2 linked regions of the Saccharophagus degradans 2-40 genome follow. The protein of the gene in region 1 interacts with the protein of each later gene in a pairwise test. Links are inferred from orthologs where the notes say so. Each region holds a gene or a part of one and is shown on either strand. Other genes may lie near its edges. The genes, in order: recR and recO.

Region 1 (14,827 bases):
ATTTTCATTTTCTTCCTCGGGGTTAACATCAGCCGCCACGCCTTCTGTTTGAGCAAGCGCGTCGGCTACGATTTCGGCCATTAAATCATCTGCAGACATTGCTGGCACAGCCGTTTGCGGGACCGCACTTTCACTTGAGGGCGTATCATCTACGAGCGGTTCTTCTTTAGCTGCATTGGCAGATGAATTTTCACCGGTTGCATCGTCGGAAGCAGAACTCGCACTTAACATTTGCGCTTCCCACTCTGCGGCTAATCGTTCTTCTTCCGATTCTGCGGCTGCTATTTCATCAATTTCGGAGAAATCCAACTCCGCAGACATATCGACTGGCTCGTCGTTATTTGCTTCGCAGGTATTTCCCGCCAGCATTGAGCCTTCGCCATGCAATTCATCACCGCTTAGACAATAGCCACTCTCGTCAAAACTTTCTAAATCCACATCTGGTGCAGGAAGCTCGATTGCGTTATCCGCGCCCGCCACTTCTCTCTCATCCAAAGGTAACGGGCTAGCGTCAGGCTCAACTAGCTCTAGAGGGGCTTCACTAGATTGCACGAGAAAAGCGCCTTCGTCTTTCTCTTCAGGTAGCTCGTGCTGAGCTGAAACCGTATTACTCTCTAGGGGTGTTTCATCTGGTATTGCTAGTGGTTTTTCTAGAGCCTTATCTGAAGGGGGAGGCTCGGCTAGCTCCGCTCCTTTATCGCCCTCTGGCATATTGATGCCTTGGGCCATATCAGCAGGTTTATCCTCACTTGTAGTCTGCGCACTTTCCCTACCTTTTTTTTCTAGGGCAGCTTTTTTTAGTGCATCTAACAACATACTCATGGATTAGTACCAATCGTCTGCGGGGAATTTTTCAGACGCTACCCGAGAACTCTTCGAGTAGTCCACCACAATAGGCTTTATAAAAATAACCAGCTCACTTTTTTTCACTTTGTCATCGGTATATTTAAATAGACCGCCCACCAGAGGTATTTTTGACAGGCCTGGCACACCATGTTCGGTATTATCTTGCTCGTCTTGCATCAAGCCGCCAATAATAGCCACCTCACCATCCGGAATTTTTAGTACCGATTCCACCTCTCGAACTTGTATTTCGGGTATTTCATTTACCACATTCACCTGTGCCAATGCAGGGTTGGGGTCGCGTTTCAAACCAATTACCCTAGAAATTGTCGGGCGAATATTTAACGTGACATAACCAAACTCGTTAATAAAAGGGGTAACACTCATAACAAAACCAATGGGTACAGTGTTAACCTCTGTTTCAAACGTTGTGGTGGAGGGGCCAGATTCATTTGTTTCTATGTTTACATCTACCGTAAAGTAAACAAGATTATCTACAACTTTTAGCAGGGCAGTTTGGTTGTTTAGTGTCATCACCTTAGGGCTAGACATTACACTTACATCGCCAAATGTATCTAACGCTTTAACTGTGGCAGACAGGTTTTTACCCACATGCGTAATAGTAAAAACAGGGTCTTGCAACGTTACATCCAAAACATCTTGCGTGGCTGTTCGTGTTACACCATCGGCTACATTTTGTTGCAGTACGCTCCAGTCAATACCTGCTTGATACCTTTCGCTTAACGTCACTTCGACAATAGTCGCTTCTATTAGCACTTGGCGCTGCGAGGCAAACATAATCTCGCTTAGAAAATGTTGAATCTCCTTGTGCTGGCGGTAAGTAGCTCGCACAGCCATCACTCCCCCTTCCTTATTTAGCAAAATATCTGGGTGAGATGCGCCTTGCTGCTCGGCCTGCTGCGAGCCCAAAATGGAGCCGACGTTTTTCGCTAACGTTTGCCAGAACAAGTGCGACGATTTATTTACAACGGAAGTGTCTGAGCTGTTATCTCCACCACCTCCCCCGCCATCTGACACGGCTCCTTGCCCCGTAGAGCTTATTTGGGTTGATACACTTACTTTACTGGAACTTTCACGCTCCATATTCAAATAATCGATTCGGTAGCTTTTTAGAAAGGGTTTATCTTTGCGTATATAAATGCCGTGATTTGTACTCTCGTAGCGAAGCTGGGCTTTTTCTGCCACACGATCGATAATTGCCATAAGAGGTTGATTTACGGCATTAAGAGTAATTCGGGTAGTTATATCCGAATCAATATCTAAATTAATATTTGCATCTCTCGCCAATGAAAACAGAAGTTCCGTAACGGGCACGTCGTGAACTACAACTGTATGTAAGCGTTCGTTTTTTATTTTTGATGGTTCAGGTAACGAAGGCGGTAATACCTTTACCACCTCGGGTATGCTTTGTGTTTTATGTAAGTCCGCTGCCGAGAGATGCCCGCCACTATTGGGCTTAGCGTTTCCAGAAAAACAACCACTCAGCCAAGTTAGCGCCGCCAAAACAGCAACAAGCTTACCTTTAGCAGCGAACTTAAAAACATGGTGCGCACAGTGTTTTATACGTGTAATTACCCCCTCACACCACATACTCATAATCATAGCAAGCCCTCCACGTTTAATCCTGTGGAGCCAGACGCTATTCCAATTAACACCACCAAAGCATAATCTCGCTTACTTACAAGCGATTTAACTCTTTGCCAAAGAGGTACTGCTTTAAAACGGCCCTCAACCGCAGCTGCTTTTACGTCTTCCACTTTAAGCTCGTAGCGATTGTTAACGTATGCGGCTAGCAGTGTCTTGTCGGCAATAATATTTACTCGCCGAACTAGCCCTTGGCTATAAGCCATAATGGCTTTTGCAACACCCTGCGTAAAAATATCTGGTCCCTTATATCCAGATGCTCGCATCCGGAAATTCAAGTACTCCTGAACGTCTCGTTCGGTAAAGGGGGAAAGGTAGAAATGGTGCACTATTCGCTCTCGCAATTGGCGAATTTCTGGCATAGCCAGTTTTTTATCTATTTCTGGCTGCCCAAACATTACTATCTGTAATAGCTTGTGCTCATCCGTTTCTAGATTGCTTAAAAGTCTAATTTCCTCCAAGGTTTCGATACTCATTGCCTGTACCTCATCAATAAGCACCACCACACGACGCCCTTTGGCATGACGGGAGATTAAGGCTTGGTGTAGCCGAGTAGTTAGCAGCGACTTGTCTGCACCATCGTCCACCTCCAAACCCAACTCGCGCGCTATAGCGACTAACACTTCACTAGGCGACAAGTTAGGGTGCGGCAAATATACCCAATCTATGTGCTCTTCAACTTTTAATGGCAACATGCGGCTAAGCATAGTTTTACCCGTACCTACTTCGCCTACCACCTTGCTAATGCCCTCGGCATGCGCCACGGTGTAACATAAGCCCAATAAATTGTCGCCTCGATTACTACCTTCGTAAAAAAGGTGAGTATCAGGTGTGATTTTAAAAGGGGTCCGATTCAGACCAAAAAATTCGAGGTACATATGCCCACGTATCCGTTAACTTTTGCCCAGATAATTTACTGACGTGTTAATACGCCAGGGAGTGTATTCACTCCTTTAATAGTAGCATCTAGTCTAAAAAGTGCTTTTTTATAGCTTGAAACTGCCGATGCAATGCACAAGGAAGTAAGCGCCACAGAAACAAAGAAAGCCGTGTCAAAGCGGAAAACAGATAACGAGGATTGGTGTGTGTATATAGATAAATGAGATTAAAGCGAGGTATAACAACGAGTTAGGCTGGCGTAAGCGTTGGTAGCTTTTGAATGCGGCGCCCAATAAAAGTATAAAAGCTGCACATAGCACAGCTATGAATAGGCAATGCCATGTGCAAAATAACTGCAGTTAAAATAAATTCAACTACACTTAAAGGTTAAATCATTAATAATGGGGCGGCACCTCGTTATCTACGCCGCCATCCTGTTGCGATTCCAGCTGGTAGCTCATATCGCTCATTTTCTTATATACCAAGGCGAGCTGCTTTTTTACATCTGCCAATTCGCGGGTTTGAAGCACTACCAGGTCATTTAGTTTGTTTAAGGTATCTTCTTGGTATGCCAACCGTGTTTGTAAATCTTCAACTATGTCGTCGTTCATGCTGTACACCTTTATTGCAGTTAGAGGGTTTGAAACCAATCACTACTAAAATCAAAATTAGTTTGCACCGACAAACCCACAGTGCCGAAAAATAATTAAACCCAGTGGACTATGCAATCTTCATAATCATCGGGGTGCACTTTGTGCTCGGCAACCACTTTACCCGCTACCGATACATTGGCAGCCTTTACCGATGCAGGGTCTCCACTTACCAATGGGTGCCAAGCGGCCAACGGTTGCCCTTCCGATAACAACCGGTAGGCGCAGGTTTCTGGCAACCAATGAAAACTGGCGACATCGCTAGGCTTTAAACACAAGCATTCTGGCACCTTGGCAACACGGTTGGGGTAATCGGTGCAGCGCGCGGTTTGAGTGTCGAGTAACTTGCACGCAACATAGGTATAAAAAACCTCGCCGGTATCTTCATCTTCCAGCTTATGCAAGCAGCATTTTCCGCAGCCATCACAAAGCGACTCCCACTCGGCGGGCGTCATTTCTGCTAAGGTTTTTTCTTGCCAAAATGCCATTGTTAGCGCGGCATTTTATCGTTGGGGATTTCGTTCATATAGCTCTCTGGCGGCGGAGGCATTTGCAAATAGAACCCTTGGTTTTCTATAGACTCGATAACTTTTTCTACACTTGCACGCGCAAGCTTTTTCTCTGGCGTTAACACCAGCACCATAGAATGATCGGCGCGGCCAAATTGCTTCATTAGCGGCTCGGGCAACTCATCTAGCGCTTTATTTCTAGGCACATACAAATACATGCCTTCTTTTTTAGCGCTGCGGTAAATATCAACTATCAACTTCATCTGCGGGTTCAACTTTAATGGTTTCGTTTATTAAATCGGTTAGCAGTGCTTGACGCCATTGGGGAAAGCCTTCAGGGTAGCTCCACTCGCCTCTGGCCAAGTAATCCCGCACTATATAGTCGTATTCTTTTTTACGGGCCAGTATTTCTGAGGCAATACCAATTTCATCTGCTACTTTTTGTACTTCTGCACGCAACGCTTTAACGCGCTTATTTTCTGCAGAAGTAAGAGGCTTGGGTAGCAACTCGGGTAAATCTGATGCTTCTATTTTGTCTGCGCGCTCAATAAGGCGCAGTAAATATTCACCATCGGTGCGAATAACCCGATCGCTCATACCTTCGTAATTACGCAATTGCGATATATGCTTAGGGCGTTTTAGAGCCATGGCAAAAAGCGTATTTTCTTTAACAATTCTATTGCGCGGTTTATCGCGCTTTTGTGCGGTTAGCTCGCGCCATTCACACAAGTTTTGAAATATAGCTAACTGCTTGGCGTTTAACTTCCATGCATTTTTAACGCGTAAGTAACTCAACTTAGGGTCGAGGTTATCGCTAAAGTTTTTAACTATAGTTTTGCCTTCACCAAATACCCAATCTAAACGCTCTTTGGCCTTTAGTTCTGTGAGTAGTTTACCGGCCAATAAATACAAATATTCTACATCTAATGCAGCGTAGTGTTTTTGCGCAACACTTAAAGGGCGCTGCAGCCAATCAGAACGCGTTTCTGTTTTGGGTAGCTCCACCCCCAAGACACCTTGCACCATGCGCGCAAAACCCATGGAATAGCCTAAATTAACAAAAGCTCCGGCTATTTGCGTATCAAACAGACGCTGCGGTAAAAAACCAAAAGAGTGATAAAACACTTCAAGATCTTCTGAGCATGAGTGAATGGCTTTAATAATATCGTCGTCGACCAAAATCTCTGCAAACGGCGAGAAATCATCGATGGTGGTTGGGTCTAACAGATAATTAGCTTCGCCATCGTTAACCTGAATTAACCCCGCAATAGGGTAATAGGTTTGGCTGCGCATAAATTCGGTATCTACAGCAAGTAACTTTTTACTTTGCCAGCGCTCGCAGCACTCTTCCAATTCTTCGACGGTACTTATCCAGTGAATGGGCTGTTTTACTAAATCGTCCGCCAAGTTATATCTCCTGTCTGCGACTAATAGCGTGCGCTAAGGTGCCGCCATCTACATATTCTAATTCGCCACCTATTGGTATGCCGTGTGCGATACGCGACACTTTTATACCTTGCGCTTTGGCCCGCTCCGAAATGTAGTGCGCGGTTGCTTCGCCTTCAATAGTTGGGTTGGTTGCAATAATCACTTCTTCTATTTCACCTTCGGCAAAACGGGAAGCCAATACATCCATACCTATTTCTTTGGGGCCTATGCCGTCGATAGGTGATAACCGACCCAGCAAGACAAAATAATAACCAGAGAACACCGCCGATGTTTCTATGGCGATTACATCTGCGGGGGTTTCTACTATGCACAGCTCTTTACGATTGCGACGTGCGTTGCTACAAATATTACACAGCGCTTGCTCTGTTAAAGTGCGGCACTGCTGGCAGCGGTGTACGTGCTCCACCGCTTTCGCTAAAACTTCCGACAGGTTTTGTGCCCCTTCTCGGTCGCGCTCGAGCAAATGGAGCGCCATGCGCTGTGCCGATTTTGGCCCCACGCCAGGCAAGTGTCGAAGCGAGTTGATAAGTTGATCTATAAGCGGACTAAACATGCCGTGGTGTATACCCAATAGTTTTTAGAATGGCATTTTAAAACCGGGAGGCATTTGCAAGCCGCCGGTAATTTCGCTCATTTTTTGCTTGGTAGCTTCTTCGGTTTTACGTACGGCATCGTTTACCGCCGCAGCTATTAAATCTTCCAGCATTTCTTTGTCTTCTTCTAAAACACTGGGGTCGATAGTTACTTTTCTTACATCGTGGCGGCCAGTCATTACAACTTTCACCAAACCAGCGCCCGCCTGCCCTTCGGATTCAATATTGGCCATATCTTCTTGCATACGGGCCATTTTTTCTTGCATTTCCTGGGCTTGTTTCATCATATCGCCAAGACCAATCATAATTTTTCTCCACGGTTAAACTCAACAACCAAGCTTTTGGCTATTGGTAGGTAACAGTTTCTTCAACGAGTGTTGCATTAAATTGTTGCTGTAGTGTTTGCACTACAGGGTCATCGTACATATTTTGTATGGCTGCCACGCGTTTTTCTTGATCTATACGTATGGCGTAAGCCGCTGGTGTTTCTAAATCACCCGGCAAGTTTTGCAGGTGGATAGCTGCTTTGATAGGCACACCAAAATAATCGCTTAATAGCGCAGATAACCTATCGCTGTGGCTCGGGTCGAAGAGGCTACTTTTTTGCTCGTCTAACGCGAAATCTAAATGATTATCTTCACGCCCAATTAGCACAGTGTTTGCAGCAGTACTTTGCAAAATACCCTTAACATTTAGCTGGTTGTATACACTTACCCAATGCGATGGGGTTAGCTCTTCTAAGCTTATTGGCGTAGTCACTACCGGCGCTGCATTTATGGGCGCGGCGGGGGTATTTTTCAATTGCTGTGCAGGTTTTGGCGGGGCACTTATGCCCTCCTTGCCCACAATGGCTTTTACCTGCTCACGCAGAGCATCCGCCGGCGTTTTAGCAGGGGCCGAAGTATTTACTTCCGGCTCGGCAACGGCTTGGGTTGACTCTGCAGCGGTTACCACAGTATGCATTGGCCCTAACGGCGCGGGCTCACTTGCGGGCACCTCTGCCTGAGCCTGTTGAGGCTCAGCTTGGGGCTTTTTTACAGGCTCTTGGGCCTCCTCGTAAGGCGGCATATTGTCGTAGTAATCTGCGGGTGGCGAATTGTCTTCCACCGTGTTTGGCGCAACGTTTTGCTGTGGCGGAGACGTCTGCGCTGGCGGGCTGGGCTCAGTCTGCTCGGGGGCCGCTTGAGCAGGTGCAGGCTCAACATTAGACGAGGGCTGCGGTGCTGCTTGAGCAGTCGGAGCCGCAGGAGCTGCAACAGAAGCAACGTCAGAACTACTAGCCGGCGCACTGGCGGGCTGTGCCTGTAGGCGCTGAGTAGGCACATCGGCCACACCTTGTGGCTTAAATGCCAGCATTCGCAGCAAAGTCATTTCAAAGCCGCTGCGCGGGTCGGGCGACAGTGACAAATCACGCCGGCCAATAAGGGCCGTTTGATAAAACAGCTGCACATCTTCAGGGGCAAGCTTACTCGCAAACTCCAATATTTGGGTGCGATCGCCGTAGCTGTTATCTAGCGCATCGGGTAGCGCTTGCGCAATAGCAATGCGGTGCAGCAGTGTTATGAGGTCGGCCAGAGCTACATCGAAGTCTGGGGCGTGTTCGGCAAATTTAGCAACCGACGTTAAAATTTGGCTGCCATCCCCGGCTATTAACGCGCCCACAAGGTTTTGCACTAGTTTGTGGTCAATGGTGCCAAGCATGGAAGCGACTTCGTCTTCGCTAACCTTGCCACCGCCAAACGAAATACTTTGGTCGGTTAAGCTTAGTGCATCGCGCATACTGCCATCTGCCGAGCGCGCCAACTGCCACAGGGCAGACTCCTCAAAGGGGATAACTTCTTTTTCTAAAATATGCGACAAATGGCCCACTATGCGCTCGGGGCTCATATTTTTGAGATTAAACTGTAAACATCGAGATAATATAGTTACCGGCAGTTTTTGCGGGTCTGTGGTTGCCAGTAGAAACTTCACATGCTCTGGCGGCTCCTCTAAGGTTTTAAGCAAAGCGTTAAAACTGTGGTTAGAGAGCATGTGCACCTCATCGATGAGGTATATTTTGTAGCGGCCGCGCGTGGGTGCATATTGCACGTTGTCGAGCAGCTCGCGCGTATCTTCTACTTTGGTGCGCGATGCCGCATCCACCTCGATAAGGTCGACAAAGCGGCCCTCACTGATTTCCACACAGGCACTGCATTCACCACATGGCTCGGAACTAACCCCAGTTTCGCAATTCAAACACTTAGCTAGAATACGTGCTATGGAGGTTTTGCCCACGCCGCGCGTGCCGGTAAACAGGTAAGCGTGATGCAGACGTCCGTGATCGAGGGCGTTAATAAGCGCGCGTAAAACGTGCTCTTGGCCAATCATTTCGCGGAAAGTGCGCGGGCGCCACTTACGGGCAAGTACCTGATAGCTCATTACAGCGTGGTTCTCTATTTTAAAGGAGTAGAAAAAGAAGCGATTATAGCCGCAGAGTGTACTGACTCACAAAGGCACACACCAGTTATTACGAATAGAATGCCAATGTTGACCAAACAAGCCGTGAATACACCGCTTAAATAGAAGGAGCAAACGATGAAAACCCTAACCGCACCTATCCGCTGGGGCATTATTGGCTGCGGCGACGTAACCGAAGTAAAAAGCGGCCCAGCCTTTTATAAAACCAAGCACTCTCAACTTGCCGCGGTAATGCGTAGAGATACCGCCAAAGCGCACGATTACGCCAAACGCCACGGTGTAGCAACGGTGCACGCCAGCGCTGAAGCGCTTATTCACGACCCCAACATTGATGCTATTTATATTGCGACACCACCGGCTAGCCACCTGCAATATGCGCTAGAAGTAGCTGTTGCGGGCAAACCCTGCTGCGTAGAAAAGCCTATGGCACTTAACAACAAACAGTGCGAAACCATGGTAGAAGCCTTTAATGAAGCGCAACTACCACTGTTTGTAGCCTACTACCGCCGCACCCTACCGCGCTTTTTAAAAGTTAAGCAGTGGCTAGATGAACAAGCTATTGGCGATGTGCGCCACATTAGCTGGAATTTTCGCAAACCACCTTCCGATACCGACAAAGCGAAACAAACAAATTGGCGCACCCAGCCCGATCAAGCGGGCGGCGGCTACTTTGTCGACTTAGCTAGCCACGGCTTGGACCTATTCGACTTTTTGCTCGGCCCAATTCACAAAGTGAATGGCTTTGCCGCCAACCAACAACAGCTTTATCAAGCGGAAGACGCCGTAACAGCTGCTTGGCAATTTAAAAGCGGCGTAACAGGCAGCGGTTACTGGAACTTTGGCGCCCGCACCCGTTTAGACGAGGTGGAAATAATTGGCAGCGCAGGCGAAATACGCTTTGCAATATTTGAAGACAAACCCGTAACACTAATGAATGAACAAGGGGAAACAACGGAAACCCTAGCGCACCCAGAACACATACAAACCTATCATGTGCAAGCTATGAACGAACATTTACTGGGTACAAGCACACATCCATCCCTTGGCGAATCTGCTGCGCGAGCCAATTGGGTAATGGATAAAATTTTGAGTGGAAAATAGAACAAGATTGGAGATGACCCAACCCAGCCACACCCCGGCACACAATTATACTACTACCGTTGCTCCCTTCCGGGCCTGGCGGGGTTCGTAGCGAATTGTTGCGGGGGGACCAAGCTGGGCCACCATAGCAAAGCGATTTTCATCGCCAATTGAGTAAACAAAGAGTTACTCAAGGGGTGGGCATTATCCCTAATTTGCCCGTGTTTGCAAGTGCTTAATCAAAACTGTAGGCCAGTTGCAGAAGAATTAACCAGCAACCGCCCTACACACAAAACTTTGATTAAATAACACGCAAAGAAATAACGTGCTCAACGGCCTTTAAGGCTGCAATTACGTCTTCGCTTGGCTTTTCTGCCAAGTCCAAAATATTGTACGCCACGTCGTTACGGCTTTTATTTACCATATCGATAACGTTCACATTATTGGCAGCAAACACAGAAAGCACATTACCTAATACACCCGACACGTTTTCGTTGGTAAAGGTAATACGGCAACCACCTTCGCCACGCGCCATAACGGTGTGCGGGAAGTTTACAGAGTTAACAATGTTGCCATTCTCTAAAAAGTCCATCAACTGGTTGGCAGCCATAACAGCGCAGTTTTCTTCAGCTTCTGCGGTACTGGCGCCAATGTGCGGCAAAGCAACCACTTTGTCGTGACCAATCAAGCAAGGCTCTGGGAAGTCGCAAATATACTGGCCAAGCTTGCCTGCATTTAGGGCTTCTACAACAGCAGATGCATCCACAATGGCTTCGCGTGCAAAGTTCAAAATAACCGCGTTTGGCTTCATAACACTTAGCGTTTCTGCGTTAATTAAATTGCGTGTTGCCTCTATAGCTGGCACATGCAATGAAACGTAGTCCACTTGAGATAACAACGCCTGCACGCTTTCCATGCGGCGTACATTGCTAGATAAACGCCATGCTGCCTCTACCGATAACGCAGGGTCGAAACCTAGCACTTCCATATCTAGTGCAAGAGCGGCGTTCGCCACCATAGAGCCAATGGCGCCCAAACCTATAATGCCTAATTTTTTACCTGCTAATTCGCTACCGGCAAAACGCTTTTTCTCAGCTTCTAACAATTTAGACATTTCACCCGCATCGGTCATATCGCCAAGAGTATTTACGTAGTCTTTGCCCTGCAGAATGCCGCGCGAACCCAACAACATACCAGCCAACACCAACTCTTTTACCGCGTTAGCATTTGCACCAGGGGTGTTAAAAACAACAATACCCTTTTTGGTGTATTCCTCTACCGGTACATTGTTTACGCCAGCCCCTGCTCGAGCCACGCCTAAAACAGACTCTGGTAACGGCTCATTGTGAAGCTTTTGGCTGCGTAAAATTACAGCGTCTGGTTGGCCAACATCTTCGCCTACGTTGTATTGGTCTTTGCTAAAGCGGCTTAAGCCCTTATCGGAAATTTTGTTGTATGTGCGAATTTGATACATAAGTTTTTACACCCTACAGAATGTGAGTTGCCCAAAAGCGCTGCCACGTTGCGGTCAAACCTTAACCGGCAATCTGTCGAAATTATTAACAACCTTTTGGCGGGTTTATTATAAACTGTTGTTATTTAACGTTATTTTTATTGGCCTTGATCTTGCTATATAGCTAGTACCTTTCTTAAATTCGTTATTACACGACCTTAAGTTGGGTAAACCTTGTTTCTTCGTTTGGGCCCTAGCAACTTTGCTAGGGCTTTTTTATGCGCGAAGTAATAGTTGGCTATAAATAAGTGTCTAAAAATAGACACTCAACATTAGGTAGCTAAGAATAGATACCCATAGAATAGATACCTATAAACAGGCAAACTAAATTAGCAACTACGCAGTTACCTGTTGGTATGCCCACGTCATCCAAGGCATTAATGCTTCTAAATCTGCAGACTCAACTGTCGCACCACACCAAATACGGATACCTGCCGGAGCATCGCGGTATGCGCCAATATCGTATGCAACGCCTTCTTTATCTAGCAATTTAACGAATGCTTTAACCTGGTCGGCATCGGCCTTTAAGGTTAGGCATACGCTGGTATTAGATAGCGTTTCTTTAGAGGCTGCCAAGAAGTTGATCCAGTCGTTTTCTGCCACAAACTTCTCTATAACCGCTAAGTTAGCTTCAGAACGCTTGATGGCTTCGCTTACACCGCCAATACTTTGCACCCACTCTAGGGCATCAACGTAATCGGCAACAGCCAACATGGATGGGGTGTTAATGGTTTCACCGCGGAAGATACCTTCTACTAACTTGCCGCCTTTAGTCATGCGGAATAGTTTTGGCATAGGCCAAGAAGGGGTATAACTTTCTAAACGCTCAACTGCACGTGGACTAAGAATTAACATGCCGTGCGCGCCTTCACCACCCAACACTTTCTGCCAGCTATAGGTTACAACATCGAGCTTTTCCCATGGTAAATCCATAGCGAAAACGGCTGATGTGGCATCGCAAATAGTTAGGCCTTCGCGATCGTCAGCTATCCAGTCGCCATTTGGTACTTTTACGCCAGAGGTTGTGCCGTTCCAAGTGAACACCACATCGTTAGCGAAGTTAACCTCCGCCAAGTTTGGAAGTAAGCCATAATCGGCTTCCATAACGCGTACATTATCCAACTTTAACTGTTTTATAATATCGGTAACCCAACCGCTACCAAAGGATTCCCACGCAAGTACATCTACACCGCGCTGGCCGAGCATAGACCACATAGCCATTTCCACAGCGCCAGTATCGGAGCCTGGCACAATACCTACGCGGTAACCTTCGGGTAAACCCAAAAGCTCGGCAGTCAAGCTACAGGCACGGGCTAGCACTTCTTTACCTAAACTAGAGCGGTGCGAACGGCCTAAGGTATCTAGCTGAAGCGCACTTACATCGTAACCTGGGCGCTTGCTGCATGGGCCAGAAGAAAAATTAGGGTTGTTGGGCTTGCTTTGCGGCTGCATGATCTTCCTCAATAAACGTAAAAGCCCTCACTCGTTGAGGGCCTTTATGGGTAACGTATAAGAAACTATTTTTAGCTCACCGCCCGTAAGCGGCCATAAAAATGGGGCGCCATTATGCCATTAAAACCTAGCTCTAGGTAAGGATAACGGGCGCTTTTCAGTCAAATTGGAGGCTAATTCTGCACAAAAAAGCGGTAAAAAGCTGTTAATACATCAACGTGTAAAGCTTGCGCTGATATTCAACCGCCAAAGGGTCGCCTTTGCCTAACACAGCTAATATATCGACATACTGTTTTTTCACTTCGCCATCTTTTGCATTAAGGCTTTTACGCAACAGCGGAAACAGTAACTCAAGCGCATCTTTATGGTATTCGCCATGAGTATACTGGGCGGCTAATTGCATTTTTGTATCTATATTATCTGGGTCGGCAGCCAGTGCCGCCTCGAGGGTTTCGATTTCTGGCGACTTACCAGCCTGTTTGGCAATATCGAGCTGCGAACGCAGGTTGCCGTATTCAGCATCTTGCTGATCTACCAGCTTCACCGAGTCCAGCAGTTCTTCGGCCTGCTCAAAACGCTTAATATTGATATAGCAATCAACCAAGGCAAAAAGTACCGCAGCAGCCTGCATAGATTCTTCGTATGCAGGTGTTAATTCAGCTATTGCCTCACCGTACTTTTCTTCTTCCATTAACAACTTGGCGCGACCAAGTGCCAGCTCCCAGGGCTTGGGTAGATATTTGTTTAACAATTCACGCACCGTCTGCTCTGGCTGCGCACCGTTAAAACCGTCTACTGGCTGGCCGTCTTTCATTACCATTACCGTTGGCAGGCTTCGCACACCAAATTGGCTGGCAATCATGTTTAGCTCATCGGCGTTTACTTTTGCCAATAAAAACTGGCCGGCATACTCGTTGGCCAGTTTTTCTAGCACTGGCATTAAAGATTTACACGGTTCGCACCACTCGGCCCAAAAATCTATCAACACTGGGCGGTTAAAAGACTCTTCAATTAGCTGCGCCTGCGCATTTTCTAGGGTTATCTCTACAATATGCTCACTCATTATTGCACTCCAGTTAGGCACAGTTTATGCAGTCTCTAGTTTGCATGCGCCAATATGACTTTGTTGTTTATTAACCTGCACCTAAAGTGGGGCTTAATGATAAAAAAACAAGTTCACGCGCCGTTTTCGAGCATAAGCTGCAAACAAATGTGTTCGGCGTGCCACATTTTGATTTAGACCATGTTCATAGTGTGAGTAGCTAGCGTAATATTGGTGCAGTAGTTGCCCACTACACTCTCGCGACGCTTTTTTAGCAAAGGCGTTAAGAGCTATTGATTTGTTTTAACTGTTCGACCATTCAAGTATGCAAGGAGATTACACAGTATGAGTAGATTAGCACTAGTGACTGGCGGTACTCGGGGAATTGGTGAAGCGATTTCAGTTCGTTTAAAAGAAGCAGGTTATCGCGTTGTTGCTAGCTATGCAGGCAACGATGAGAGCGCCAATAAATTCAAAGAAAAACATGACATCCCCGTGATTAAATTTGACGTATCTAGTTTTGACGCGTGTACAGAAGCCGTTAAAAAAATCACTAGTGATATGGGGCCAATAGAAATTCTTGTTAACAATGCGGGCATTACTCGCGACAGCACTATTCATAAAATGAGTGCCGAGCAGTGGCACCAAGTGCTGGATACCAACCTTGGCTCTTGCTTTAACATGTGCCGCAACGT
Region 2 (15,033 bases), 1.1 Mb from region 1 along the record:
AATGAAAAAAATATTCGCATGCTCACCATTATTGACCACGATGTACCCGAAAACCTGCTTGGCGACCCGCTTCGCTTGAAGCAGGTGCTAAGCAATCTGGTTTCCAACGCCATAAAATTTACAGATGTTGGCTATATTTTACTGGGCGTTAGCAAAGACCAAAGCTCTGAGAATCAATTCACTTTAAAGTTTAGAGTTACCGATAGCGGTATAGGCTTATCTCAAGATCAACAGGAGCGACTATTCGACCCGTTTACCCAGTTGGATTCGAGTGAAAGCCGGCTACACGGCGGTACCGGCCTAGGTTTGGCCATCGCAAAAGGCCTTGTGGACCGAATGAATGGCACTATAGGTGTAGAAAGCACCCTAGGAAAAGGGGCCACATTTTGGTTTACAAGCACCCTAGGTAGAAGCCCGAGCGCGAGTGCAAAACAAACCTATTTAGCGGGCACTTTGCGCGGCGTGCACGCGCTAGTATTCGATCACAGTAATATGGGGCGAATGGAAATTACCCACTACCTAACCGGTTGGGGGGCAAAAGTTTGCGAGACTGGCGAGATGGAGGACATTGAACCTCAAATAAGCTTCTTTAGTAATAGCGAGCCAGTAGATATAGCAATTATCGATAGCATGATTGATATCAAAACATTCGATCGTCTGCGTATTTGCGAACACGTGACTCAGCTAAACCATCGTTTCAATATTCCTGTAATTATTTTGGCTCCAAGCAGTATTCAACGCATACTAGAGCCACACCTAGCCGGCACCAATAGCCTATTTATTAATAGACCACTTTTTTGTAACAAGCTGCATCAAACCATTTGCGAACAATTAGAAATTGTAGCTACTGAGAATATTGAAAGTAGAACCTATCTTCACCAGCACGAACCGCTTGAACAGCAACAGGTGAATATACTTGCGGTAGATGACAACCCCGCTAACTTAAAACTTGTAACAGAGCTGCTTAAAGGGTTAAACATTAATGTGACGCCTGTGGAAAGTGGCGAACAAGCAATTGCCCAAATAAAAGATTCCCATTTTGATTTGATTCTAATGGATATTCAAATGCCCTCTATGGATGGTATTGAAACTACCGGCCATATTCGTGAACTTGAAACAAGCGGCCCACGAACACCCATAATTGCACTTACCGCCCATGCAGTCAGCGAGCAAAAATCCAGATTATTACTCGCAGGCATGGATGATTGTTTAAGCAAGCCCGTGAGCGAAAGCGAATTGCGCCATGTTATTGAACGCTGGACCAATGTAACTATTGCCACCAAGATTGCGCCCACCAACCCGGCACCTGTTGCAAGCGCATTAATTGAGCACTCACCTAACGCCGATAAAACCGGTGAGAATCAACCCGCAACAGATAGTCAAGCTGCCGCCATTGTAGATCGTGCGCTAGGCCTAAGCCTTACCAACCAAAACCCTAGCCTGGCCGGCGATATGCTTTCAATGCTTATAGAAACACTACCCGATGTGCTTCACAAAAGCCGTACACAGTACGAAAACAAGCAATTTGATGAACTGCAAGAAACAGTACATAAACTGCATGGAGGCTGCTGTTATTGTGGTGTGCCACGACTAAAAGCCATAAGCGAACAGATTGATAAAAACCTGCAAAAAAACAAGTACAACAATTTAGCGAATGAAATACAACTATTAGAAGCGGAGATAAAAAACTTACTGCAATGGGCGGAAGAACACGATATAGACGTGCTTTTTAGTGACGATTAACACTGCGATCTTATAAAAATAGCTCTCGGGATTTCAATGGCTTTGCGCCCAACAGCGGCGCAAGGCAAGCCCGACAAATCTGCTTAGCAGCCTTTTTTACTGGGGTATTAGAAAAGTTGCGAGCCGATATATCACGCAATACAGCACCGCTATATACGTGCCCAACTTGCTTTTGACCAACAGAATAAAGTGAAAACCCCTCCCCCACTTTAAACAAGTAAGCAACACTGTTTGATGCAGCAATGGGATTGCCAGAGCTGTCGAAGTCGAAATCAACCGCGTAACCAAGCTCTGCAAGAATACCTAACTCAAAATGCCGCAATGGCGCCTCTAGCTCTTGGCCACCAACTAACCCTTTAAGCGCTGCATTATACGCAGCAAATATTTCTGGGCTGGGGTCTTCCTTACTTAACAGCCTCAAAACTAGCTCATTAAGATATAGGCCACAGTAGGAAGCTTTACCCACCAAAGCTTCGGCGTTGGCAATGGGGTCTAAAAACAAAATGGTTTTAAGCTCAGCTCCCCAACGCCAGTGAATGGTATAGAGTGTGAAAGGCTGGGGTTTAAAGTGGCGTTTTTTACTTGGCAACCTAAATATACCGGCTACGCGCCCATGATTTTCTGTAAAAAACTCAATGATTATTCGCGAATCCGTGTACGCACGTGAGTGAAGAATGTAGGCGTTATCTGTTACATCATCACTCATGTAAGTACTCATGTAAGCAAGCCTACAAGGCTCTAGTCTGTATAACCTAAGCTACGTAGAGCACGCTCATCGTCCGACCAGCCCGACTTAACCTTAACCCATAGTTTGAGCATAACTTTACAATCAAACAGTCTCTCCATATCTTCCCTAGCTTGAGAGCCAATTGCTTTTAGTTTTTCACCTTTATCGCCAATTAATATACGCTTTTGACCATCACGCTCCACTAAAATAAGCGCGTGAATGGTAATTAGCGTACCTTCGTGCTGAAACTCTTCTATCTCCACGGCCATTTGGTATGGCAGCTCAGCACCTAATTGACGAGTGATTTTTTCACGCACTATCTCTGCAGCCATAAATCGCGAACTGCGATCGGTGATCTGATCATCTGGGTAAAAATGGGTTGCTTCAGGTAAATAGCTTTTAATGAGAGCTTCTAAACGGTCGAGATTTTGCCCTTTTAATGCAGAAATAGGCACAATTTCGGCTTTAGGTAGCTTTTCTGCAAGCCGTTGCAAATGGGGTAAGATGCTATTTTTATCTTCTAGCTGGTCAACCTTGTTCACCGCGATAATAACTGGGCACTTAACATTTATTACTTGCGAAAGCACATGTTCATCTTCCGGAGTCCAGTGCTGTTTATCTACCACAAACACTACCGTGTCCACATCGGCTAAGGCAGACGACGCCGACTTGTTCATAAACCGGTTAATAGCTTTATCGTGACCGAGGTGAATTCCTGGGGTATCGACGAACACCATTTGCACGCCGCCTTCAGTTTTAATACCCACAACATTATTGCGCGTGGTTTGAGGCTTGCGAGAGGTGATACTGATTTTTTGCTCAAGCACGTGATTTAACAATGTTGATTTGCCCACATTTGGGCGGCCAACAATAGCGATATATCCCGCGTAGGTTTTTTCTGAACTCATGGTTTTAACCTGTTGGGCTAGCTTGCCCAGATAATTTGCTTGCCTGTACTAGGCATTTGTAAGCTGACTTAGCATTTTTTCGGCAGCAAGCTTTTCTGCAATTCGCTTGCTATTGCCCACCGCACTGCAGGGCTTAGATTTGCCCGTAATAGTACACTCCACTGTAAACTGGCGAGAGTGTGCTTCGCCACCCTCTGCTAGTACAGTATAGGTTGGCAACGGCATTTTGCGCTCTTGTAGGTATTCCTGTAGAAGGGTTTTAGCATCTTTGGCTGTGGCTTTAAGCTCGACTTTATCAAGTCTTGTGGCATACCATGCCAGCACGCGCTCACGGCACGTAGGCATACTGCTGTTGGAATCTAAGTATATGGCACCAATCAAGGCTTCTACGGCATCGGCGAGAATGGACGCTCGACGAAAACCACCACTTTTAAGCTCCCCTTCTCCTAGCAGAAGAAAATCACCCAAACCAAATTCACGCGCTATTTCGGCGAGAGTTTCACCTTTAACAAGATTGGCGCGGAGCTGGGTAAGCTGCCCCTCTTTGGCGGTGGGAAACTTAGCAAACAAGGCTTCTGCAATAATAAAATTTAGCAGTGAATCGCCCAGAAACTCCACGCGTTCATTGTTTTGTTTGCCATAACTTCTGTGAGAAAGAGCTAACTTAAGGAGACTTTTATCTTTGAAGGTGTAGCCCAATCGGGCTACCAATCGATCATTCTGGTTCATTATCTTCTACAAGGTATTCACAACATTCCTTGGTTGCCGTATTCAGCTGGTGCTCGAAATGCATAACCACATCTATGTTCTTAAACAGGTTATTGCGCACTTCGTACTTAATGTTTACTAGCATGCCTTCGCCGTAGCGTACAACTTTAATTCCCTTTGTCGCTTCGCCACGAATACCATTCATACTAAAAAATTTGTCTATTTTGGACTTTATTTCCGTTTTAGTCATAGACTCTAATTCTGGCTCTTTCATTAGGCTTTCTAAAGCCTTCGACACCAAAACTCGGTCATCGTATAAAGCAGGAACTATTTTCGCGCAGCAAAGTAAAACAATACCCGCAAAGCAGAGGTATACCAGAAGGGTCATAGTACCCATACCAGTTTGATACTTTTTATTCATAACTATTACTCCGACTAATGCGAGAAGGGTTTACAATTCAGCGAGCTAAATTGAGCCAGCTCGAGAAAAGCTTGGAATACTTAAAAACTTATCCCAGTGCATCCAAATTACAAATGCTTTACCGACGATACGCTCCTCGGGAACCATACCAAATTTACGGGAGTCACCACTGTTATCGCGGTTATCGCCCATCATAAAGTAATGCCCTTCAGGCACAACACTTGAGTAAGCTAGGCCAGCTGAGCTAGGCGTAGAGCAATTACGCATGATGTGTTTTTTACCATCGATCGTCTCTTCCATGACTTTATACACCCCGCCCACACTGAAGCAGAATTCACCGGGGTTTGTTGGAATCACGTCGCTTACGTGTTCGCGCGGAACCTCCACACCATTAATAAACAAGCGGTTGTTTTGAATTCTTACTTTGTCGCCCGGCAGCCCGATAACACGCTTAATAAAGTAGCGCTTTTCATTAGGGGGAAAAAACACCATTACATCGCCGCGCTCGGGGTCGTTAATATCCAACACCTTAGTACGCAGTATAGGCAAGCGAATCCCGTAGGTAAATTTATTAACTGCAATGAAATCGCCTACTTCTAGCGTTGGCACCATCGATTCAGACGGGATTTGGAAGGGTTCAATAATGAAAGATCGAACCACAAACACGAGTGCTAATAAGGGAAAAAAGGACTTTGATATCTCTACATAGCTAGGCTCTGCAGAAGCAGTGGCTATTGCCGCTTGATACTTCTTGTCTTCCTCTTTTTGTTCTTCGGTTAGTTCGCTGAAGTTTTCTTGCACTTTTGCTATTGCAGCTTTGCGTTTACCGGCCCATAGCACTCTATCTACAAGGGTTACCACCCCAGTACCAGCAACCAATAAAAACAAAATTAGAGGAACATTAATATCCATAATTAACCGAGCTTAATTTAGTTTACGTAGACACAAGCCGAGCCGAAGCCCGACTTGCATAATGGCGTGAGGTTAGCTATCTACCTTGAGCACAGCTAAGAAAGCCTCTTGCGGAATTTCTACACGCCCCACCTGCTTCATACGTTTTTTACCGGCTTTTTGCTTCTCTAGCAATTTCTTCTTTCGAGAAACGTCGCCGCCATAACATTTTGCAATTACGTTTTTGCGCAGCGCCTTCACCGTGGTACGAGCCACCACTTGGCCACCAATAGCCGCCTGAATAGCCACATCAAACATCTGCCGAGGAATAAGCTCTTTCATCTTATCCGCAAGTGAGCGACCTTTATATTGTGCAGTATCACGATGAACAATAAGCGCCAAAGCATCTACTTTTTCACTATTAATAAGTACATCTAGGCGTACAAGCTTGGCCGCCTCAAAGCGCACGAAATTGTAATCTAAGGATGCAAAACCACGGCTTACAGATTTAAGCTTATCGAAGAAATCGAGCACAACCTCTGCCATAGGCAGCTCGTACTTCAATGCAACCTGACCACCCAGATATTGCATATCTTTTTGCACACCGCGCTTTTCAATACACAAGGTAATTACTGCACCTAGGTATGCCTGCGGCATTAGCATATTGGCTTCAACTATAGGCTCTCGCATTTCCGCAATAGTGCCTAAATCTGGTAACTTAGACGGGTTATCTACGTACACAACGCTACCGTCGTTTTTCTCTACTTCATATATTACTGTAGGTGCAGTTGTAATCAGGTCTAAGTCGTACTCACGCTCCAAGCGCTCTTGAATAATCTCCATGTGGAGCATACCCAAGAAACCACATCGAAAACCAAAGCCTAATGCTTCAGAGCTTTCGGGTTCGTAAAACAGAGAAGCGTCGTTTAAAGTTAACTTACCCAACGCATCACGAAAGTTTTCGTAATCGTCTGAACTTACTGGGAACAAGCCCGCGTAAACTTGAGGCTTAACCTTTTTGAAGCCAGGCAACTGAGGAACGGTGCTTGTAGATGCATGAGTAATGGTATCGCCAACTGGCGCACCTAATATTTCTTTAATACCAGCAACAACAAAACCCACTTCACCAGCTTTTAAAATGCCTGTTTCTTTACGCTTTGGCGTAAATACGCCCACCATATCGACTACATGAGGCTTGCCCAAGCTCTTCAATATGATTTTATCTTTAGTCTTTAAGCAACCCTGAGTCACACGCACCAAAGACACTACGCCAAGGTAGTTATCAAACCAAGAGTCGATAATTAAGGCTTGCAAAGGTGCGTCGATATCACCCACAGGTGCAGGTACAGACTTAATGAGCACTTCCAGCACATCTTCTATACCAAGGCCCGATTTAGCGCTACAGCGCACGGCATCAGTGGCATCGATACCAATAATGTCTTCAATTTCGCTGGCTACTCGCTCTGGCTCTGCTTGCGGCAGGTCGATTTTATTCAGTACAGGAATAACTTCTAGGCCTTGATCAAGCGCGGTATAGCAGTTAGCTACAGACTGAGCCTCTACGCCTTGTGCAGCATCAACCACTAGCAGTGCACCTTCACATGCAGCAAGTGAGCGAGATACTTCGTAGGAGAAATCCACGTGCCCTGGGGTATCAATAAAGTTTAATTGATATACCTTGCCACTTTTGGAGGTATAGGACAGCGTTACACTTTGCGCCTTGATTGTAATACCGCGCTCTCGCTCGATATCCATGGAGTCCAGTACTTGGGCTTCCATTTCGCGAGCAGATAAGCCGCCACAGTGCTGAATAAACCTGTCGGCTAGAGTGGATTTACCATGATCAATATGGGCAATGATGGAAAAGTTTCGAATATGACTTAAATCTGTCACTTAAACGCGCAACTCTTTGAAAAATAAGGTTAAAAATGCACTGTTTAGAAAAACACGCATCGGTTAGTGGCGCAAGTCTACAGTATTTGGAAGGCGCACGCTATGCGCGCCCTCCAGAGGTGATAAGCAAGTGTTATTCAGCTATTTTGATTGTTCTAAATACGGGGCGGCCATCGCTAAAGAATCGAATGGGCAACAACTTACCTTTGGGTAACTCTTTGGCGACTTTTTGAAGAGATTTTACACTTTTAACCTCGATGAAATTCACTTCAGAAATTACATCGCCAGCCTTAATGCCCGCGTTGCTTGCTGGGCTATTTGGCGCTACAGCCTGCACAAGCACGCCGCCATCCAGCTTCAACTGCTCCAGTAAATCCTTAGGTGCATCAGTTACTTGCACACCAAGCACCCCGCCTTTAGCCGCCCCAGGTCCTCCACCTAGCGTGGCAACAGCATCAGCCCCAGGCAGAGCGCCAACTTCCACTTTTAGCTTTTTGGTTTTGCCTTTGCGCACAACCTCAACATCTACTTTGGACTCGGGCTGAGTTGCTCCAACAAGGTGAGGTAAATCACTAGAAGTGAGAATTTCACCACCATCGAAAGACACAATGACATCACCGGGCTGCAAACCGCCTTTTTCTGCGGGCGAATCTTCCAACACTTCGCTCACTAAAGCACCGCGCGGTCTATCTAAACCGAAAGATGCGGCCAAGTCTCCGTCTACCTCTTGAATAACCACACCTAACCAACCGCGTGAAACTGTGCCTTTTTCTTTCAACTGCTTAACAACGTTATTAACTACACTTGATGGGATGGCGAACGACAAACCGATAGAGCCGCCGGACTGGGAATAGATTTGCGAGTTAACGCCGACAACCTCCCCTTTAAGGTTAAACAGTGGGCCACCCGAATTGCCGGGGTTTATAGCTACATCCGTTTGCACAAAGGGCACGTAATCTTCACCAGACTGATTGCGTATGCTACGCCCTATTGCACTTACAATACCGGCACTCGCCGAAAACTTAAGCCCAAATGGCGAACCAATGGCCACTACCCACTCACCCACTTTTAAGGGCGAACCTTCAGCAACCTTCAGGAATGGAAGATTGTCTTCGTCTATTTTTAATAACGCCAAATCGGACCGTGGGTCCACCCCAACGACGGTGGCTGGGTATTCTCTTCGATCGACAAGCTCAACGGTTATTTCATCGGCATTATCAATAACGTGGTGATTGGTAATTACATAACCATCGGCAGAAATAAAAAAACCGGACCCCATCGATTGAACACGTTGGTTTGGCCTAATTCCTTGCCGCCCTGGGTCTAAGAAGTGTTTAAACCACTCTGGCACTTGCTGCCCTTGTGGCAACTGTAATCGCCCCTGAGCCACATTTGCAGACGTATTAATTTTTACTACAGCGGGTGACGACCGCTCTATTAGATCACTAAAATCTGGCAGATTAGCGTTGGCCACGCCCGTGAAAGTAAGCACACAAAAAACCAACAGCCAAGATGAGATGCGAACCATTATTTAACCTCTAACATTATCAATTAAGTAAAAGCTTCGAAGAAAAAAACAGTAAAAAGTTCAGATAAAAATAGACTTAATAGCATGAGCGGCAAATATGGCCGTCAACAGATAGGTGGGGATAAAACCAAAAAAAATCAAGAGAAAAATTAATCTAGCGACGCCGCTTTTGCCATAACAACAGCTTGGTAACACGACTCGCCGCCGCTATTTATAGTGCTTAATTGGCGCTTGCCGTGAAGGTGCACAATTAAACCACCTAGCAACACCCCTGCCAGCGCCACCAAGGCGAGAACTGGATCGGACAAACCAACAAAAGAGCCTGCCACAACAGCTGCAACCATAAATAGTAGCGGTAATACATAGGCCATAAACGCGCCGTTAATTAACGCGCGCTCTTCAATACCTATAACAACGTTATCGCCCACAGTCCAAATTTCGGAAGGTGAGGCAGCATTAAAAATTGCCTTAACTAACGTAGCGTTAGATGGGCCACCCGCAAGCAACTTTTGACCGCAACCATTTTTAGCTCGGCATTGGTTACACGCAGATTGCTGATGGGTTTCCACCCAAAGCCCATCGGACTCTACAGCAACAACTTTTGCGGTTTCTGATAACATTTTATTTAGCTACTTATTTAACTGCTTGGTTAACTGCTTGGTTAACTATTTATTTAACTTTACTTAACTCTGCTTAACTCTATTTAACTACAGGCACGCGCAACGACTGCGTAACGCGGTGCGCGGTAACCGCAGGCACCTCACCCACAACAGTAATTGTTACGAATTGGTTATCGCTGGGCACACTGGTTAATAAGCTAACTGTTGCCCCATTTCGAACAACTGCCTGAGAAGGCTTATCGGTAACACGACCAATAAAGATAGAAAATACTGAAAGGCCGTCGGTATAGGTTTCCATATGCCCGTCTTCATCAGAATAAGAGTAGTCGGACAACACAAAACCATTGGGCACCCATGCAGGTTGGAGCGGTGCTTTAGATGCTGCGGGCTGACGGCAATCTTGATCAGCGTCATTCGCCGGCGGCTCTGCACTAGCACTCGCTTCGCTCGAATTATCAATCATACTTCCTTCTGGGGAAGCCGGTACTTCGGTGGTCACGGAGCCATCTACCACGGAGCCGTCCACCATGGAGGACTCAACCAAAGGCGCCAAACTGGATTTGCCCGTAGCGAGGTCAGGGTAAATAGCTTCTATCCCCATATCGTCGTCTAAGCTCAACGAAACAAACTGAATACGCTCCCATACCTTTTTCTGCCCCTCGGTAATAACGGCCTTGGTCAACAAGCCCGTTTGCTTATCTACACCTAGTACCATGCCGTATCGATAAGGGTCTTTGGGGAGCAATTGCAGTATTAACGCCTCTCGACCTGCAATACGCTCTTCGCCTCGCATATGGAATTGATAGTTCTGATCAATACTCACCATACGCCCGCTGGATAACGTAAGCCTTCGACCGCGTAAAAGATGATTACCTGCCGTAACACAGTCAATACTCTGCCCTTCACGCATAAAGGACTTTTCTGGCCCATTAAGGTGGTAAATACGCTCGTACTCAACGCCATCAATTACAGCGTGTACAACACGCAACATATCGATGGTGCCATCGTGTTCGTACGTGAATTCACCGCGGTAATTTTGGGATTTGGTGGAATTGCCGAGCTGATTGAGAATTTCGGCTACAGAGGAGGTTTTGTCTAGAGCACTGACTGCAGGGGACACCCCCACTACAGCCAGCACAATCGCTAGCGATAAAGCGATTTTCATTACAGGATTATTCCCCTTCTACGGAAGACGCTCGGGCTAAGGGCACCATTTTAATACCATTTTCAGCCGCTGCTTTTTGGGCGTGCTTCTCTAACATTCTGTTTAAGTACGCTTCCAGCTCTGGATCACTAGACAAGCGCGAGATATTTACAGATGGTAACTCAGAGCCACGAGGATAAGAAGCATAAGCTGCGGGCGCGGAATGAGTTTCCCCTGCTCCACTTACTGTGCGAGCACTTAAAGGCTGACTTTGAAACCAATCTGGCACATTAGCATTAACCGCTGCAGGTACTGCTGCATCGCTACCCGCCATAAGCTCTTCGCCTGTTTGCTCACTGGGCAACTGTTGCACACCAACAAGCACCCCCACCGCAACGGCGGCAGCAATACTCGCTTTACCCATTCCCTCGAGCCAAGTTTTAACTTTACTAGTGCTAGCCACACTGGGGGCTGGCTCATCAGCGATAGCTGCCATTACACCGGCAGAAATATCAATGGAAGGCGCAACATCTTTATCGTTACGCATTACCGCACCTATTAACTGGTAGCGACGCCAAGTTTCTCTTAACTCATCGTCGGCTGCGCTTTGCTTTAGCACTCTACGCAAATCCAACTCATTGCTTTCGCCATCAACTAATGCTGATAGGGACTCGTTGAGGCTATGTTTTTGGCTTTCAGTCATACACTCGCTACCTGTATAAGCGCTGTGCTAATAGTTTAGCTGTAATTATGTTTTCAGAGACTACCAAGCACGAATAAGTATTTGTGCTTTTGGCAATGCCTGCCTGCTAAGTAAGACAACCCAGTTCACACTGTAGTTCCCTAGAAGTGACAATTTTCACAAAAAAATCACATTTCGCCGCCAGCGACACAATACAAGCGTCACAGCAATGGTGCAATTTCTTTATCAATGGCTTCCCGAGCGCGAAAAATACGCGACCGAACCGTACCCACAGGGCAACTCATTACTTCGGCAATTTCTTCGTAACTTAGCCCTTCCATCTCCCTCAGAGTCACTGCAGTACGCAAATCCTCTGGCAGAGCTTTGATAGCATTATTTACTACTGTCTCCAGCTGATCGCGCATTGCATGGTTTTCTGGAGTATCCACATCTTTAAGGCTGTCGCTGCCCGAATAAAACTCGGCATCTTCTACATCTACATCACTCGATGGCGGCCTCCGCCCGCGAGATACTAAATAGTTTTTTGCTGTATTAATAGCAATGCGGTAGATCCACGTATAAAACGCGCTATCGCCACGGAAATTGCCAATAGCACGATAAGCCTTAATAAAAGCTTCCTGTGCAACATCGTGGATCTCAGCGTTATCTTTAATGTAACGGCTAATAATCGATAAAATCTTGTGCTGATATTTAATAACAAGCATGTCAAAAGCGCGTTTATCGCCCTTCTGCACACGCAACACAAGTTGATGATCTGAATCCTGCGCAGTTTGCGCTGTCATTTACTACTCCCCAATTATTCGCCAATTTATGGCGACAATAGCGATACGGCGAATAGCCCAATATCGTTTTACCCTATTCTCACAGCCCATGCCCTATAGCTGTGAGATATTTGTATTAGTACTCATTGCAAAAGTTAGTTTGGCGTATTGTGCCTTTACATTAATGGCCACACTGGGCGCAGTTTAATTAGCTGCTTAAAAAAGTGCAGTAATGTACCCGTTTTCTGTTATTTGTAACACAAAAGACTCGGCATGGCGCAAAAAGTTCAATCTAAAAGCGCGTATAGTATACCCAATTACTTGCTCCAGACGCCGCAAAATCAACAACTTAGCGCGGGTACCTACGACGCGATATAAGGAATTACTTTAATAAGTATCATTATTTGTTCATAATTCCGGCAAACGCCCTAACCACATGAAGTATCAGGACCGTAAGTGAAAAAAGCCAAACCCTCTCGCAAAACGCTCGCCCACCCCTCCCAAACACACAATGTCGATGTACTTGTTATAGGTAGCGGTGCTGCAGGCTTAACCCTTGCACTCAATCTTGCTGGGCATTGTAAAGTTGCCGTACTCAGTAAAGGCAACCTGCGTGCAGGCTCAACCTGGTACGCACAAGGCGGTATTGCTGCAGTTTTAGATAATAACGACAGTGTTGAATCTCATGTTAAAGACACACTCGTTGCGGGCGCAGGCCTTTGTCATGAAGACGCCGTAGACTTTACCGTTAGAAACAGCAAAAGCGCGATTGAATGGCTAATCAACCTCGGCGTTAACTTTACCCGTAATGAAGATTCCGAAAACTACCACCTAACCCGTGAGGGTGGCCACAGCCACAGACGAATCATTCACAGTGCTGATGCAACAGGTAAAGCCGTGCACACTACCCTGCTCGAGTCTGCGCAGGTTGCCAAAGGTGTGGAGCTATTTGAAAACTACATTGCACTGGACCTCATTCGACAACCAGACCCAAACAGCAAACGCTTGCGCTGCACGGGGGCCTATGTATTTAACCGCCACCAAGACCGAGTGGAACTGTTTAATGCAAAAGCCGTGGTCTTGGCCACAGGTGGTGCAAGTAAGGTGTACCTCTATACCAGTAACCCAGACAGCGCTACCGGCGACGGAATAGCCATGGCGTGGCGTGCAGGCTGCCGAGTGGCCAATATGGAATTTAATCAGTTCCACCCCACTTGCCTTTACCACCCCAAGGCCAAAACCTTCCTTATTACCGAAGCATTGCGCGGCGAAGGGGCTAAATTGAGATTGCCCGACGGGTCGCAGTTTATGCACAACTTCCATTCGCTGGGCGAATTAGCACCTAGGGATGTCGTAGCTCGCGCAATTGACCATGAGATGAAACGCCTAGGTAGCGATTGCCTGTATTTGGATATTAGCCATCGCACACCAGAGTTTATCGAATCTCACTTCCCTACCGTGCGAGAAAAGTGCTTAGAATTTGGGATAGATATCACCAAGGAGCCAATACCTGTTGTACCAGCCGCGCACTATACCTGCGGTGGCGTTGTGGTGAACAACAAAGGCCAAACCGATTTACTTAACCTTTACGCAATAGGTGAAACCTCATTCACAGGCCTGCACGGCGCTAATCGCATGGCGAGCAATTCGCTACTAGAGTGCATTGTATACGCCCGCTCTGCATCCGAATCGATACTCGCCACTTTAAATAACATTGCCCCACCGCAGGCTTCACCACAATGGGATGAATCGCGGGTAACCAACTCCGATGAAGACGTTGTGATTTCGCACAACTGGGATGAATTGCGCCGCTTTATGTGGGATTACGTGGGCATTGTTCGCACCCACAAACGCTTAGAGCGCGCAACTCATCGCATTAAGCTTTTGCAAAAAGAAATTAACGATTACTACTCTAACTACAAAGTAAGTAACGATTTAATCGAACTGCGCAACCTCGCCGTCGCTGCCGAGCTGATTATTCGCTCAGCCATTCAACGCAGAGAAAGCCGAGGACTACATTATTCCTTGGATTACCCCGAACTATCCCCCATCGCTCAAGATACCATCCTCGTACCCATGAACTACGCGGCACAAAACATTATTGTTCACGCCCCTACACAATAAACAGGTAACCCTAGTATTCGCTCAACTGGAAGTAATTTTTTTACTCGGTTGGGCGATGCACTTCTGCAAGCGCCCTGTTGTTATAGCTACAAATAATGGTCGCAATGGTGACTCGCCTGCCATTTTATTAGCAACAATCGAATCGGGTAATACAATGAGATGTAGCTTCTCTGCCCATAAGCTACCTAAGCCAGAACGTGTGTTTGAAAGCGTACAACTAAGAATAACCAGCCAGCGCGACACATAAGCAATTTCAAGAGAATCGACACCCTCTTTACCTGCGCCACGCCAAACCCAGAAACCTGTCAAGTCTAAACGTAATTGCTGCACTTGTGATAACCGCTTTAAGCGCACACATACAACAAACACGCTATAAGCGAACAAACCGCCCACAAGGCAGCTGAGCGTTAGGGGTAAATCAACAGAAACCCACAAAATAAGCAGGGTTAAACCGCAAAACAAATAAGCAATAAGGAGGATGCGAGAGAGGCGTAAGGGCAAGTCAAAATAGACTGATATTTTCATTATCGTCCCTGATAATGCTATTGGTTTACCGAACTAACTTATGATTGATTAGTCCTGCAAGCCCGTATTATTTAGAATAATCGATACAATTCGTTTTAAGTCTGGCGCTTCTGGTTCGCTTTTACGCATAAACCATTGGAATAAATCTTGATCTTGCTCTTCAAGCAATTTGTGAAATAGCGCCTGATCATCGGCCCCAAGTGTAGAATAAACATTATCCAAAAAAGGGTTTAACACTAAATCTAGCTCTAACATGCCTCTGCGTGAAGCCCAACGTAATTTGTTAATATCCATTCTGTACTCTTAAACAGCGAAATAACAGTTTAGTAAATAGCAG

Evidence for each region.
Region 2: the proteins of recR (region 1) and recO interact in binary tests that used the Escherichia coli proteins (3 or more experiments, as listed by UniProt). The link is inferred for Saccharophagus degradans 2-40 from one-to-one orthologs.

What each region holds. Positions count from the first base shown.
Region 1 is NC_007912.1:1,724,810-1,739,636, reverse strand. What follows is about bases 4,752-7,464. They hold recR (recombination mediator RecR), read right to left. Parts: upstream 6,549-7,464; coding sequence 5,955-6,548; downstream 4,752-5,954. Other genes in these bases: dnaX (DNA polymerase III subunit gamma/tau), read right to left, coding at 6,934-7,464; SDE_RS07005 (YbaB/EbfC family nucleoid-associated protein), read right to left, coding at 6,573-6,893; rnd (ribonuclease D), read right to left, coding at 4,793-5,953; SDE_RS07020 (YcgL domain-containing protein), read right to left, coding at 4,752-4,809. Also shown: SDE_RS21230 (tetratricopeptide repeat protein), read right to left, coding at 1-822; pilus (MSHA type) biogenesis protein MshL, read right to left, coding at 826-2,466; SDE_RS07035 (ExeA family protein), read right to left, coding at 2,463-3,290; SDE_RS07030 (SlyX family protein), read right to left, coding at 3,783-3,998; SDE_RS07025 (YcgN family cysteine cluster protein), read right to left, coding at 4,094-4,525; more of SDE_RS07020, read right to left, coding at 4,528-4,751; more of dnaX, read right to left, coding at 7,465-9,006; SDE_RS06995 (Gfo/Idh/MocA family protein), read left to right, coding at 9,163-10,146; SDE_RS06990 (phosphoglycerate dehydrogenase), read right to left, coding at 10,427-11,599; SDE_RS06985 (phosphoserine transaminase), read right to left, coding at 11,975-13,090; trxA (thioredoxin), read right to left, coding at 13,296-14,153; phbB (acetoacetyl-CoA reductase), read left to right, coding at 14,478-14,827. UniProt on the Escherichia coli protein: May play a role in DNA repair. It seems to be involved in an RecBC-independent recombinational process of DNA repair. It may act with RecF and RecO.
Region 2 is NC_007912.1:2,847,083-2,862,115, forward strand. Bases 608-3,526 are described here. They hold recO (DNA repair protein RecO), read right to left. Parts: upstream 2,462-3,526; coding sequence 1,754-2,461; downstream 608-1,753. Other genes in these bases: SDE_RS11725 (response regulator), read left to right, coding at 608-1,743; era (GTPase Era), read right to left, coding at 2,482-3,378; rnc (ribonuclease III), read right to left, coding at 3,427-3,526. Outside these bases: more of SDE_RS11725, read left to right, coding at 1-607; more of rnc, read right to left, coding at 3,527-4,107; SDE_RS11745 (DUF4845 domain-containing protein), read right to left, coding at 4,094-4,507; lepB (signal peptidase I), read right to left, coding at 4,553-5,419; lepA (translation elongation factor 4), read right to left, coding at 5,492-7,291; SDE_RS11760 (DegQ family serine endoprotease), read right to left, coding at 7,425-8,819; SDE_RS11765 (SoxR reducing system RseC family protein), read right to left, coding at 8,969-9,439; SDE_RS11770 (MucB/RseB C-terminal domain-containing protein), read right to left, coding at 9,519-10,604; SDE_RS11775 (sigma-E factor negative regulatory protein), read right to left, coding at 10,612-11,286; RNA polymerase sigma factor RpoE, read right to left, coding at 11,487-12,068; nadB (L-aspartate oxidase), read left to right, coding at 12,504-14,171; SDE_RS11790 (hypothetical protein), read right to left, coding at 14,193-14,696; SDE_RS11795 (succinate dehydrogenase assembly factor 2), read right to left, coding at 14,745-14,990. UniProt on the Escherichia coli protein: Involved in DNA repair and RecF pathway recombination.